Regions from separate parts of the Paenibacillus baimaensis genome, predicted to be linked through region 2. Evidence: riboswitches for the same ligand, from Rfam matches in the RefSeq annotation. Region 2 holds a riboswitch; each other region holds the start of a gene.
What was found. A riboswitch is a leader RNA that binds a small molecule or an ion and turns the genes downstream of it on or off. The one in region 2 is predicted to bind cyclic di-AMP.

Region 1 (3,129 bases), on a different contig from region 2:
TGAGCGGAAATAGTGCAGGGAACGTCATGTTCAGCACAGAATCTGCTGCATCATTCACCGACCATACGTCAAAAGCACGCTCCGCTATAAAGAACAGCACTTGCTGGACGCCGAGAATAAAGAAACAGAGCAGGTAGCCGCGAGTCATGGCCACCCATACCTGGCTCCCAAAAGCGGGGTCCTGCCATTCCGGCAGCGGATTCCAGCTGTAACGGGACCACATCTGTCTGCCGGCAAGGACGGAGAGGTAGACGCTAACAGCCATCATCGCAATAATAATATTGAGAAACCACAAGTAAAAGAGCGCTTCGAACTGGGATGGACCCGCCGTATGTGAGGTTCGGAAAGCCGGCAGCATATTGAAGTTGTTTCCAATGTAAATAATTAGAAAAATCAAGGTCAGCCACAGGCCGCGGCGAAATGTGATTTGACGCCGATAACGTATGATGATGAACAGAGCTGCTGCTGCCATAATTAACGATACACCCATACTGATGTTGGTCATCAGGGAGGCACTGCTATTTTGTATCTCCTTCCATTCCCCAAACGCAGCCGGGATCTTGAAATCTGGCTGGAAGGAAACGACCTGACCCTTCGAGACGTTGAGTGTAAGCTGTAGTTTTGCCTGTCCGATCAGATCGATTCTGCTCTCATAAACAAGCACACGTCCCGATGGGGTGGCAGCATTATTTTTTTTGTTCAGGTCGGGAACGGTGTCCAGCAAAGTGAAATTGGTTGGCGAGTAACCCTGTTCCTTGATCGTCTGCTCGGCTAACAGCTGAGGGTCCACTCCTGACGCAGATACCGTATCTGCTTTGGACGATGGCGACACATATGTTTTCCAGCCAAGCACCTTCTGATTCGAGTAATTGATATCGATGTAATAAGTTTTAGAGCTGGCAAGGTCGTTAATTTCAACCTCGTAGTAGTCCAGCGGTAGCTGGGTATATCGCTCCGTATAAGAATTGAATAAGTGCTCCTTTTGCAAGTACCCGCTTCGTTCGGAATGAGTTTGGTATAACGTGCTCGTTTTATGATTGTCTGATAATGCGAAATGCTGCCTGGCAAATACGACTGCCGTGTCAGCGGCTGCCTGCTGGGTAATAGTTGGTAGTCCATCTGCTTCTTCATTGGATGGAGGAGGCCCAGACAAATACGAGGATATGAGAATGACGGTAAAATAAAGGATAATACCGACAACTGCCAGCAGCTGAAGTGGTCTATCCAATGAACGATTGATCATATTAGTCTCCTTGGAATGAAGAAATGGGAAGGCTTGATTATTGTATTCCATAAACTTAGCATACATGTCTGATCAAATCCAATGCATTACCAAGCATAACGGGGATAAACGTTGAAAACCAAAGCGAATCCTCAGTTTGATGCCTGCCAGCTATAATAAGAATCGGAATATCCCTGCTTTTCGAGTTATTACGACTTTGTACTTATGGAAGAATAGCCTTATAATTCATATCAATTGAATACAGAAGCCGAATTTCTTTCCGAAAACGGGGGAACCATTTGTAGTAGTAAGGGGTGAATTCGATTCCATTCATGAGAGTGGAATTGATAGGGTACCTGTAAACCCGAATCCGTCAGCTAACCTCGTAGGCTTTATCGCAGGAACCTGTTTAGTTGACATTGGGTTTCCGGTGTCTTTTTTTTGCTGTTTTTCAAATATTTGTGAGGTGAGAAATGAAATTAACGTTGAAACAAATCCAATTAACGCCTCCGCAAATTCTGGTATTGGGTTTTGCCGCGATTATTTTAATTGGAGCACTGGTGCTTACGCTTCCAGTCTCATCGGCGACGGGGGAACGATTATCCTTTATTAATGCCTTGTTTACAGCGACATCTGCCACTTGTGTGACTGGGCTTGTTGTTGTGGATACAGGTACGTACTTCTCCATGTTTGGTCAAATCGTTATTGTCACGTTGATTCAGATTGGCGGACTCGGCTTTATGACGATGGCGACCTTATTTGCCTTTGCATTGAAGAAACGAATTTCTTTGAAGGAACGCCTCATTCTTCAGGAAGCGATGAACCAAGGGAGTATGGAAGGCATTGTGCGCCTGATTCGTAAAGTAATTCGCTACTCGCTTACGATAGAGCTGATAGCTGCGATCATTTTTTCCATCCGCTGGTCCATAGATCTTGGTCCAGCCAAAGGCATTTATTTCGGAATCTGGCATGCGGTTTCATTTTTTAATAATGCAGGGTTCGATTTGTTCGGCTCGGTGAGCGGCCCATTCAGCAGTCTGACCTCGTATGCGGCCGACCCGGTTATCAACATCGTTTCAATGGGACTTATTGTGTTGGGCGGTATTGGTTTTATCGTCATGTCGGATCTGCTCGAATATAGAAAAGTAAAACGGTTGTCGCTGCATTCCAAGGTGGTGTTAAGTACAACGGGGGTGTTGATCCTCACAGGTGCTGTGGTGATGTATGCTTTTGAATTCAGCAATACCAAAACATTAGGATCACTGGACTGGTCAGGGAAAATATGGGCCTCGCTCTTTCAATCGGTAACACCGCGAACAGCAGGGGCCAATACGGTGGATATCGGAGCTATGCGCCAGGCTTCCCAATTTTTCATGATTATTCTGATGTTTATAGGTGCTTCACCAGGCTCGACAGGCGGAGGGATCAAGACCACGACCTTTATGACGCTGATCGGTGCTATTGTGGCGATGATTCGCGGCAAGGAGGACATTGTATTGTTCCATTACCGCTTGGGTAAGGATCGTATCCTTAAGGCGATTACGTTAACGATGATTGCACTATTTCTTGTGATTTTCGTGGCCATGATATTATCCACCACAGAGAGTCATCCATTTCTGATGATACTCTTTGAAGTCACCTCGGCTTTTGGCACGGTAGGCCTGACGATGGGATTAACGACGGATTTGACAGTAGTCGGTAAAATTTTGATTTCACTGACGATGTTTGCTGGCCGTTTGGGGCCAATAACCTTGGCGTATGCGCTGGGACCAAAAACCGAAAAAGAATTATACAGATACCCTGAGGGGAAAATTACAATCGGATAGGGGAAAAGCAGGATGAAGCGCACGCAGTATGCAGTAATTGGATTGGGGAGATTCGGGTCAAGTTTGGCCAGAGAGCTGACC
Region 2 (3,129 bases):
TAAGGTGCCGGCTCAAGCGGCTCGTCGCCTCGCGCGCGAAGCGATCGCGCCCATCGGCGTAGCCGCTCAGCCGCTCCGCGAGGAAGCCGCGCAGCACGCTGTGCGGGTCGGGTGCCCCAGGCACCGACCCGCACCCGCCCGTGGCTTCCGCGTCGCCTGCGGCCAGCGCCGCTTCCAGCTGCGGCGGCAGTGCATACGCCTCGGCTGCGTCAGGAGCCAGCGCGACTGTGGCGAGCTGGCTCACATGCACGCTCGTGGCCGGTCGATAGAAGCGGAGCCGATAATCGCTCCACTTCCGGTAAAAGGGCGTAAACACCTTGTACGGCTCGCTGCGTCCGCTCCATCGGTGAAAGTCTCGCAGGTCCAGAAGCGCCTGCTCGTCGAAGGAGGTAACATTCACCCGTGCGGCCTCTGCAGTCGCACGAAGCAGCCGATCTCTTTGCTTGGCATAAGGGGTGCTATCCTCGTGAAATACGAGTTCCTCCACGGGGTGTGCAGCCAGCAGTGTATTCAGGACCGCAGAAGGCTCGCCATATACAATATGCAGCTGCTGGCCAGCTTCCAGATACAGCTGTCTGAGCCGTGCCGCATGCTGGAGAAAGTTGACGCCGCTGTGCTCCAGATACCGTTCATGCCCCAGCAAGAAGGGGTCCAGAATGAGCACATGCAGGCTTTGTTTGTGCATAGCGTGAATATAGTTGAAGGCGAGCATATCGTCCACCCGCAAATCCTTACGATGTAAAAATATAATCATGAATGGGCACCTCGTTTATAGCTTTGTACAACAGCAGAGAAGCTCGTTCGGTGCATATTGGAAATCACACGCTGCAAGTATCGGTTGCAATAAATTGAATATTCAGAATGATTGAATGGTTGTTTTTGATAGGCGATTCAACCGAAATTTTGTAGGGTAATAGAGGGTAATAAATGAAGAGAGCCCTGCAGCCTTGTCCGACGCAAGAGGTGCGCAACGGAAGCAAGCACTGAGGGCTCCATACAAAATGGTTCGCTCAACTGTAGAAGTATGGTGTAAGAAAGTAGGTTTCTTTCACTTCATTCTATTGATTATCTGACATAAAAGCTTCGTACTGCTCGTCAGATAAAATACGTTTAGCGGTAACATAATACTTGGAGTAGTAATTTTCATTAAGCTTGTTGACAGTAACGCCTATATTGGTAGCTGAATGGTAAAACTTACCGCCCCCAACATACACGCCAACATGAGAAATTCCTACACCGTCTGTCTTGAAAAACACAAGATCCCCAGGACGCAGATCGTCTTTTTCAACTGTTGTACCAACTTCTGCTTGCCCTTTGGATTGGTGCGGCAGTTTGATATCCAATTTGGCAAAAACGAAAGCTGTGTAACCAGAGCAATCAAATCCGTTCTTCGTCGTACCAGCGTACTTGTAAGGAGCACCCACGCCATCGTTAACAGCTTGGCTCAAAGGGGTTTCGGCAAAAACACTGCCTACTTGCACACTGCAAAACAGTGCTAAACCTAATGCAATACCAAAAAACTTCTTCAAAAAATTTTCCCCTTCCGGTGCCTACGAGGTTAGCTGAGGGTTCGGTTGAAGGTTCCCTATGATCACTCTGAAACGAGATCAATTCACCCAGATTGGATCCCCCGTTTTCCAGTATGTCGGAAATTCGGCAAATGCATAGTTTTTTTGTTACACTTAAGACGAATTCGGCGTTTACCTTAAAATTCCTCCTTTAGTCACAAAATGTACACATTTAATGGTCGAAACATGAAACTTTCTTCAAATTCATTATAAACCTTATACAGCAAGGGTTTGAATGGGTTTGACTCTATTCAGAGCTGAAAATGAAAACGTATTCCAACAATTAAATTTTACATTTTTTATTTATTTTGTAAAATTTATGTCGAATTCGATTAATGAAAAAGGGCTTTTTTGACGAATTCAGGACTATAGTCATATAAAATATTTGCAAAGCAAAAAAACCTCGGCCACGTTTATAAACGCGGCAGCGAGGCTAATTTAGGTTCGTTTGATACATTACGGAAAGTTTCTAACTCAAGAAGGCTGATTTATTCGTGATTGGCGTTCCACAAGGCGTGCTGTGAGGTGATCGTCCACATCTTGCAAAACATATGAAGCAGCCGATAAGCCTGAACCAGCACGAGAGCCGCGAAGCCCGCCCATACGAGAGCTGATGTTATCACAAGAGCGGAGAGGGTGAAGGTGATTGACATTGTAACGATAGCCAGCAGCAGGATGGTAAGCACATTGCGGACGAGCAGCCGACAAGAAATGAGAACCGATTTGCCGCTGGCAAGCCCAAACTGCATATACATAAATAAGGTTTGTATCAGGATCAGATAAGCCACATAGATGCCAAGCCATGGCAGCAGATGCCAGCCGATAGCCGTCAAGGAGGCATGGGAGTGATAGCCCTCGATGACTTTCGTTCCCAATAGGTATAAGGGAGCGACTGTTAGAACAATTTGAAGCAAATACAAGCCGAGAAAAGGCAGACCGAGCTTGCGGATTCCGCGTACAAAGCGATATCCAGCATTTAATTCCGTGTGCTCCAGCGAATAGTAGATGCCAGCGCTCAGGAGCGGGCTCAGGACCATGCGAATCAGCAGCAATGCGAGTGCCCACCATAGATATGGCACGATCAGATCGGTTTTCGTAATTTGGAATTGCCCCTCCAGCCAAAATAATTGAACCGCCTCACGGGACAGCTCGGGGCTGGGGTAGCGGTGCAGCAGCGGAACGACAATCGAGCGAACTGCAGTATACAGGATCAGGCCCCACAACAAATTATACGTAAACAATGCACAGACGGCAAAAGGCTGATTCCAAGCATTCATTAATCCGGATTTTAGCAGCTTCCACATCCTTTGTGCCTCCTCACCAAGCGACCCCGTCCAGCAAGGTCTCGATTAATTTGACGATACCTGTCTGCAGGCGCATCACAAGCTTTGAGTCCACGTCGGTTTTCATAAAGCTGTTCATACGTTTATTTTCCAATACAAGGGTATGTTGAGGGTCAATAACTGCCCATTGCAGCTGTGTCGGATGCTGCAGCTTGAACGTAACGTCACCATCGATGCCATCCCAGAGTCGATCGATCTGTGAGCCATCTGCAAAGTGG
Region 3 (3,129 bases), on a different contig from region 2:
TTTGCCACGCAGCCATATAAGAATCGAAGACCTGCTCGGACGTCATCGCTTTAGGTTTGGATGCTTCGTTCCGGCAGCCGGTGATGAGTAGCAGCAGCAGCAGAAATCCCACGATCAACCATTTGGATGTTTTCAAGGATAATCCCCCTTTGCATATAAGTTATCTATTGTCCGTAAATGCGGCTTACCGTACTAAATATAATGAAATATGGCAATCAGTTACATAGACAAACGATCACAACTTGCTGACATTTTCATTTCATAAAAGGAAAATAGACGATCCCGTGAAGGCAACCGTCTATTTCGGAGTGATCTATGGGTTAGCATGGGAGCAGTTGGCGGCTTCTCCCACAACATAGCATATGTAAATCTATCAATTCAGGAACGACAAGTTCCTCCCCTACAAGCGCACATTTTGTATAAGTACAATCCATCAGCCTCTGACCATCATAACATACAGAAGGTCAAACGGAAGGAGGCTGGAAATATGGGATATTTAGGCGGAGCTGGCGTAGGTTGTGGAAGCTGTGCAGGTTTGGGTCTGGGAACTAGCACAGGTGTAATTCTTGTTTTATTCATTCTGCTTGTTATTATTTCGAGAACATTCATCTAACATGAACTGTTAATATCCTGATATAGTCAAAAAGACAGTAACTCGAAGGGAAATGGATTCCTTAATCGGTTACTGTCTTTTTTAAGAGCGACGCCTGCATACAAGCTTAATTCGCAATAAACTCCTGAACCCACTCGCCGTTATAATAAGCTACGCCAATTTTCGTATAATTAGGGCTCAAAATATTTTGTCGATGCCCTGCGCTGTTCATCCAGGCAGTCATCACATCCTGTGGAGTCTTCTGACCCATGGCAATATTTTCTCCTGCATACGTATATCGGATACCATACGATTTCATCATGTTAAAGGGGGAGCCATAGGTAGGAGAGGTATGATCAAAATAATGATTGTTATACATATCCTTCGCTTTATCCAATGCCATAGCCGACAAAGCACTGTCGCTTGCCAACGTCTTCAAGCCTGCTTTTGTACGTTCCTGATTGACCAAAGTTACCACTTGACTCGCAAAGGTGGAGGTGACTGTTGAGTTGCCTGTTCCCTGCGGAGCTGGTGCACTTGAGCTTGTTCCAGGGATATTCAATACCAGTCCTGGCCAAATATTATTGGTATTGGTAACCTGTGGATTGGCTTGAACAAGGGAGCTTAAGCTAATCCCATACTTCTTGGCTATCGTCCACATCGTATCGTTGCCTGTTACCGAATACGGTGCAGCCGAAACAGCCGTGGCTCCAATAATCGTGCCCAAGGCAAGTAAACCGGTTAATACGGACTTCTTCAAAAACATTGCAAACATCCTCTCTTTTTTAAGGCCTACGAGGTTAGCTGACGGGTTCGGGTCAAAGAGCAAGCGCCCGGCCATGAATACGGCTTCACCCCAAAGATTGGGTCCCCCATGCCTCTTGTGGAAGCTTCGGCCTGTTTATGATTCTCTCAAAATACCAATTTGCACAGCTTAAAGCTAGAAATGGTTTAAGAGAGTTTCATTTTAACATGGGATTTGCGAATGATCACTGCACAAAGTTTTCCATCATATTTGAATTCACAAAGCCTTCATGCTTTGTTCACCTTTCCGTTATTGAAATAGCTCAATGTAGTCATGCCTTTGTGAAAAATGATAGATACAATAAAAGGCAGGTGAGGTGATAATAGATGACAAGCAAATACAGAGTATTGGTCGCCGATGACGAAGAACGTATACGCACAATCGTACGCATGTATCTGGAGAAAGACGGAGCTTGTGTTGAGGAATCCGACAATGGCAACGATGCTTTGCATAAAGCGGTGGATAACGATTATGACATCATTGTGCTGGATTGGATGATGCCGGGTCTGAGCGGGCTAGAAATTTGTCAGATGGTCAAGCAAGTAAAAACTACTCCCCTGCTTATGCTTACAGCCAAGGATAATGAAGACGATACGATCCATGCCTTCAAAGCAGGGGTTGATGATTATGTGACCAAACCTTTTAGTCCAAGGGAATTCACATGCCGAATTCAAGCTATCCTTAAACGGACACAACCCGGTAAATTCTGGTCTGCCACCCAATCACCCGGAAACAGATTTATGCTACCCCATCTTCTTATCGAGCATGATGCCCGCAGAGTACTTGCAGATGGACGTGAGATTTCCTTAACTCTCAGGGAGTATGAGCTGCTGCGATATTTAGTGATGAACGAAGGAATCACCTGCACAAGAGACAAGCTTTTTCGTGATGTGTGGGGCTATGAAGATCATGGGGATCATCGCACTGTAGATTCTCATGTTAAGCGAGTTCGCGAAAAATTACAGGCTGTGTCCCCTGCTGCTGCTGCCATGATTGGGACTGTCTGGGGTATCGGTTATCGTCTGAAGGCTTCGAATATTTAAAACGGATTTTGCATAGTGAACAATTGGGGCGAGACATTCATAGCGTTGTCTTCTTTCCCCTTTTTGTTTAAGCTACTATGTGATTTAAATCACATACCTTTTACAAGGAATCTGGCATGATTAGAGCAAGAAATTCGCGAAATCTGAAACCCAATCTTTTGAAGAAAGTGAGGACAGTGACTATGGATTTAATCATGCTTGCACGCACGCAGTTTGCTTCAACAACTATTTTTCATTTTTTCTTTGTCCCTGTTTCCATTGGTCTCGCTCTGCTAATTGCTATTATGGAAACCATTTATGTGGTCAAAGGACGGGAAGAGTACAAGAAGATGGCTCAATTCTGGGGTAAGCTCTTTTTGATCAATTTTGCCATTGGGATTGTCACAGGTATATTGCAGGAGTTCCAGTTCGGCATGAACTGGTCCAATTACTCCCGCTTCGTAGGTGATGTGTTTGGAGCTCCGCTGGCCATTGAGGCATTGCTTGCTTTCTTTATGGAATCTACCTTCATTGGACTATGGATCTTTGGTTGGGATCGCCTCTCGCCCAAGCTTCATCTGCTCTGCATCTGGCTGGTTACGCTGGGCACGTCAATGTCAGCGTTCTGGATATTGGCCGCCAATTCATTCATGCAGCGCCCTGTCGGCTTTACCATCGCTAATGGAAGGGCTGAGATGAATGACATATTT
Region 4 (3,129 bases), on a different contig from region 2:
ACATTTTACATGGAAATTGATTTTCCCTCGGATCTTTCGTATGATGTGTACCGTCCGGGTGAGCACGATGAAAACTTGCCGATATTGCTGCTTGATCAGCATGATCAATTAACTGAAATTTCGCAGAAGTCAGAAATTATCCGCTCAATCAGCGGCATTCATAAAGGGCAATACCATTTATATTTCCCTGAGGAGCTGCTGCAGGTTGATCGTAGCACCATCCCGACCGAGCTCAGAAACCTGCTGGATGCGGAAGACTAACTATAGAAGGAGACATAACCATTATGCTAACCGACACACATGTACATTTAAATGCGCCCCAGTTCGATGAAGATCGACACGAGGTCATACAGCGCGCGTTAGAGAACGGAATCAGTCGAATGATCAATGTCGGATTTAATAGAGAAACGATTCCAAGCTCGATCGCTTTGGCTGAGCAATATGATTGTATTTATTCGACTGTGGGCTGGCATCCGCAAGATGCCAAAGATATGACGCCTGAAGATCTGGAATGGATCGAGCAGCTCTGCAGCCATCCCAAAGTTGTCGCTATTGGAGAAATCGGACTTGACTATTATTGGGATACATCTCCCAAGGATGTTCAAGACAAGGTGTTCCGTCAACAAATTCGGCTCGCCCGCAAGCTGGGTATGCCCATAGCCATTCATAACCGTGATGCTCACCATGATATTATTCAGGTACTGCGTGAGGAGAAGGCAGCCGAGGTCGGCGGCGTGATGCATTGCTTCTCTGGCAGCTGGGAAACGGCGAAGCAATGTCTGGATATGAATTTTTATATTTCCTTTGGAGGACCTGTGACCTTTAAGAATGCCAAGCAGCCAAAAGAAGTGCTGGACAAGGTACCTCTGGATCGATTGTTGATCGAAACGGATGCCCCTTATTTAACGCCTCACCCTTACCGTGGCAAGCGGAATGAGACTGCTTATGTGAAATTAGTCGCAGAAACTGCTGCTCAAATTAAAGGCCTTACACTTGAGCAAATTGCTCAAATTACTACCCAAAATGCCATTACATTATTCGATCTAAAATGAATCATTTTTGGGTGTAGAGAAGCTTTGTTTTTCTCGCTCTAGGGGATATTGCAAGTAAATATACACAGGCATAATGAAAATGAGAGATAAATAGGGTTTTTATCGGTAAAAACCTGAATTATGACCTAATTCAATTGAAATTCACCGTTTTTTGCCCTGTTTGTATACTTTACAAGTTCACACCGGAGAGCGTAAACTCAATATTAACTTAATACGATTACCAATTTTCCATTTTCGCTGAGTTTCCTAATGGGAAACGGGGGAACCAAAAAGTGATTTGCTCATTGCAATCAATGGGGCAAAAGTCACGATTTCTGGGGTGAATCTTTCGGATAGAATCACGTGTTTACGTGTATACGATTCAATCCAAAGTAGGGCGACTCTCAAGTCCGAATCCGTCAGCTAACCTCGTAAGCGTTAAGAGAGAGGTAACGATTGTCGTGTACTTTATTTCATCATGCCGGTGAAATAATATAAGAGTCACGGGAAGAGTCCTCTTCTCCGCTGACTTTTTTTGTGTTCTCCCGTCATTATAGCAGGGGTTCCGGAACAGGCCGACATCTTACACTGGGGAGGTGTTGAACGCACTCAGAAAGAACGATATGGAACGTAGATTGCAGCCCTTTAGTTTCTAGACAAACGCGCCTCGATCTTGAATGGAGAAGCCGAAGCCGTTTATCCTCGTTTAACGAAAGATTGCAAAACCTAAACCATAGTCGCGTCAGATGAATCATGTGATACACTCGACGGCGGGGCTTTAAGGAGGACCGAATAAGTGGGAGCTATTGAGTATGAGCAACCCCATGTAAGACGATCATCCAGCATGTCCTTCGCATTGCGATGGAAGCATGAAAACTTGCGTTTGATTTCGATCGTTTCACTGATTTCAATCGCTATCGCTTTCATGTTTTTAATGATGTTATACGGCACGGCTACCAAGCGGGTATCTGTGGTTGTCAATGGACAAGAATCAGTTGTGTATACGAAGCAATGGATTCTGCAACGTTTACTGGATGAACAGGGGATTTCTATTGGAGAGCATGATCGTCTCTCCGCATCGCTGGATGCAAAGGTGAATACGGGCGACCGGATTGCCATTGACCATGCGAAACCGTTACAGCTTACAGCTGACGGAGAAGTAAAAACCTTCTACACAGTGGCCAAAACTGTAGGAAGCGCTTTGCAGGAATTTCAAGTCTCGATCGGAGAGCTTGATAAGGTGAGTCCTGCGCTTGACACTGAATTATCTGAAACCGGTGTAGTTCAAATTGTTCGCGTTAAGAAAGAAAAAGAAGAGTTCTCGGAAAAGATAGCCTTTGATGTTGAGAAGCAAAGCGATGCGCAGCTCCCTAAAGGCAAGGAACAGATTGTACAAGAGGGTCAAGAGGGCGTAATTGTAAAAACAAAAGAGAAGTTGTTTGAGGATGGAAAGCTGGTATCAGAAGCAGTAGTGGATGAAAAGGTTCAATCCGAGCGTGTTAACAAAATTGTGGCAATAGGTACAAAAAATCCGGTTACGGTTTTATCTGCTTCTTCACCGAGCATTCAGGAATTATCCAAGAGTGGTTTGAAATTTAACGTAAAACAGGTTATAAATAATGTGACCCTGACTGCTTATTCAGCTGGTGTATCATCGACTGGCAAGAGCAGCGAGCACCCGCAATATGGGCTCACTGCGACAGGTACGAGAGTAATGGAAGGTCGAACGATTGCGGTGGATCCCACAGTGATTCCACTTGGCTGGTGGATATATATAGACGGGCTTGGATTCCGCAGAGCAGAGGATATTGGTAGTGCAGTCAAGGGGAACAAAATCGATGTTTATTTTGATAGCAACGATTATGCGAACCGCTTTGGCATGAAGCGAGGAAATACTATCTATGTAATCGGACCAAACAAGCCAACGTCAGACTAACAGTCGGCAATTGGGGCAGACTCATCATATATAGCATTACAGGAAGAGAAGAGGAATCCCTCTTCTTTTTTCTGCTTTGAAAGGTAAGGTGCAGGTGTGATTAAAGAAATGATTGTGGTAGAGGGGAAAGACGATACAACGGCAATCAAACGCGCTGTTGAT

Region 1: it holds a riboswitch for cyclic di-AMP, as region 2 does, so the genes downstream of both, OB236_RS31775 (TrkH family potassium uptake protein) here and OB236_RS33890 (C40 family peptidase) in region 2, are expected to answer to the same signal.
Region 3: it holds a riboswitch for cyclic di-AMP, as region 2 does, so the genes downstream of both, OB236_RS13295 (CAP domain-containing protein) here and OB236_RS33890 (C40 family peptidase) in region 2, are expected to answer to the same signal.
Region 4: it holds a riboswitch for cyclic di-AMP, as region 2 does, so the genes downstream of both, OB236_RS22330 (3D domain-containing protein) here and OB236_RS33890 (C40 family peptidase) in region 2, are expected to answer to the same signal.

What each region holds. Positions count from the first base shown of each region.
Region 1 is NZ_JAOQIO010000107.1:216,466-219,594, reverse strand. It holds gene OB236_RS31780 (CPBP family intramembrane glutamic endopeptidase) at 1-1,243, opposite strand, end outside; cyclic di-AMP (ydaO/yuaA leader) riboswitch at 1,479-1,629, shown strand; gene OB236_RS31775 (TrkH family potassium uptake protein) at 1,696-3,048, shown strand; gene OB236_RS31770 (potassium channel family protein) at 3,061-3,129, shown strand, end outside.
Region 2 is NZ_JAOQIO010000113.1:175,333-178,461, forward strand. It holds gene OB236_RS33885 (cryptochrome/photolyase family protein) at 1-754, opposite strand, end outside; gene OB236_RS33890 (C40 family peptidase) at 1,059-1,529, opposite strand; cyclic di-AMP (ydaO/yuaA leader) riboswitch at 1,533-1,669, opposite strand; gene OB236_RS33895 (hypothetical protein) at 2,057-2,872, opposite strand; gene OB236_RS33900 (M1 family metallopeptidase) at 2,886-3,129, opposite strand, start outside.
Region 3 is NZ_JAOQIO010000038.1:32,101-35,229, reverse strand. It holds gene OB236_RS13305 (penicillin-binding transpeptidase domain-containing protein) at 1-136, opposite strand, end outside; gene OB236_RS13300 (YjcZ family sporulation protein) at 488-613, shown strand; gene OB236_RS13295 (CAP domain-containing protein) at 720-1,358, opposite strand; cyclic di-AMP (ydaO/yuaA leader) riboswitch at 1,367-1,500, opposite strand; gene OB236_RS13290 (response regulator transcription factor) at 1,724-2,440, shown strand; gene OB236_RS13285 (cytochrome ubiquinol oxidase subunit I) at 2,623-3,129, shown strand, end outside.
Region 4 is NZ_JAOQIO010000088.1:10,265-13,393, forward strand. It holds gene OB236_RS22320 (HD domain-containing protein) at 1-261, shown strand, start outside; gene OB236_RS22325 (TatD family hydrolase) at 285-1,052, shown strand; cyclic di-AMP (ydaO/yuaA leader) riboswitch at 1,278-1,485, shown strand; gene OB236_RS22330 (3D domain-containing protein) at 1,828-2,967, shown strand; gene rnmV (ribonuclease M5) at 3,064-3,129, shown strand, end outside.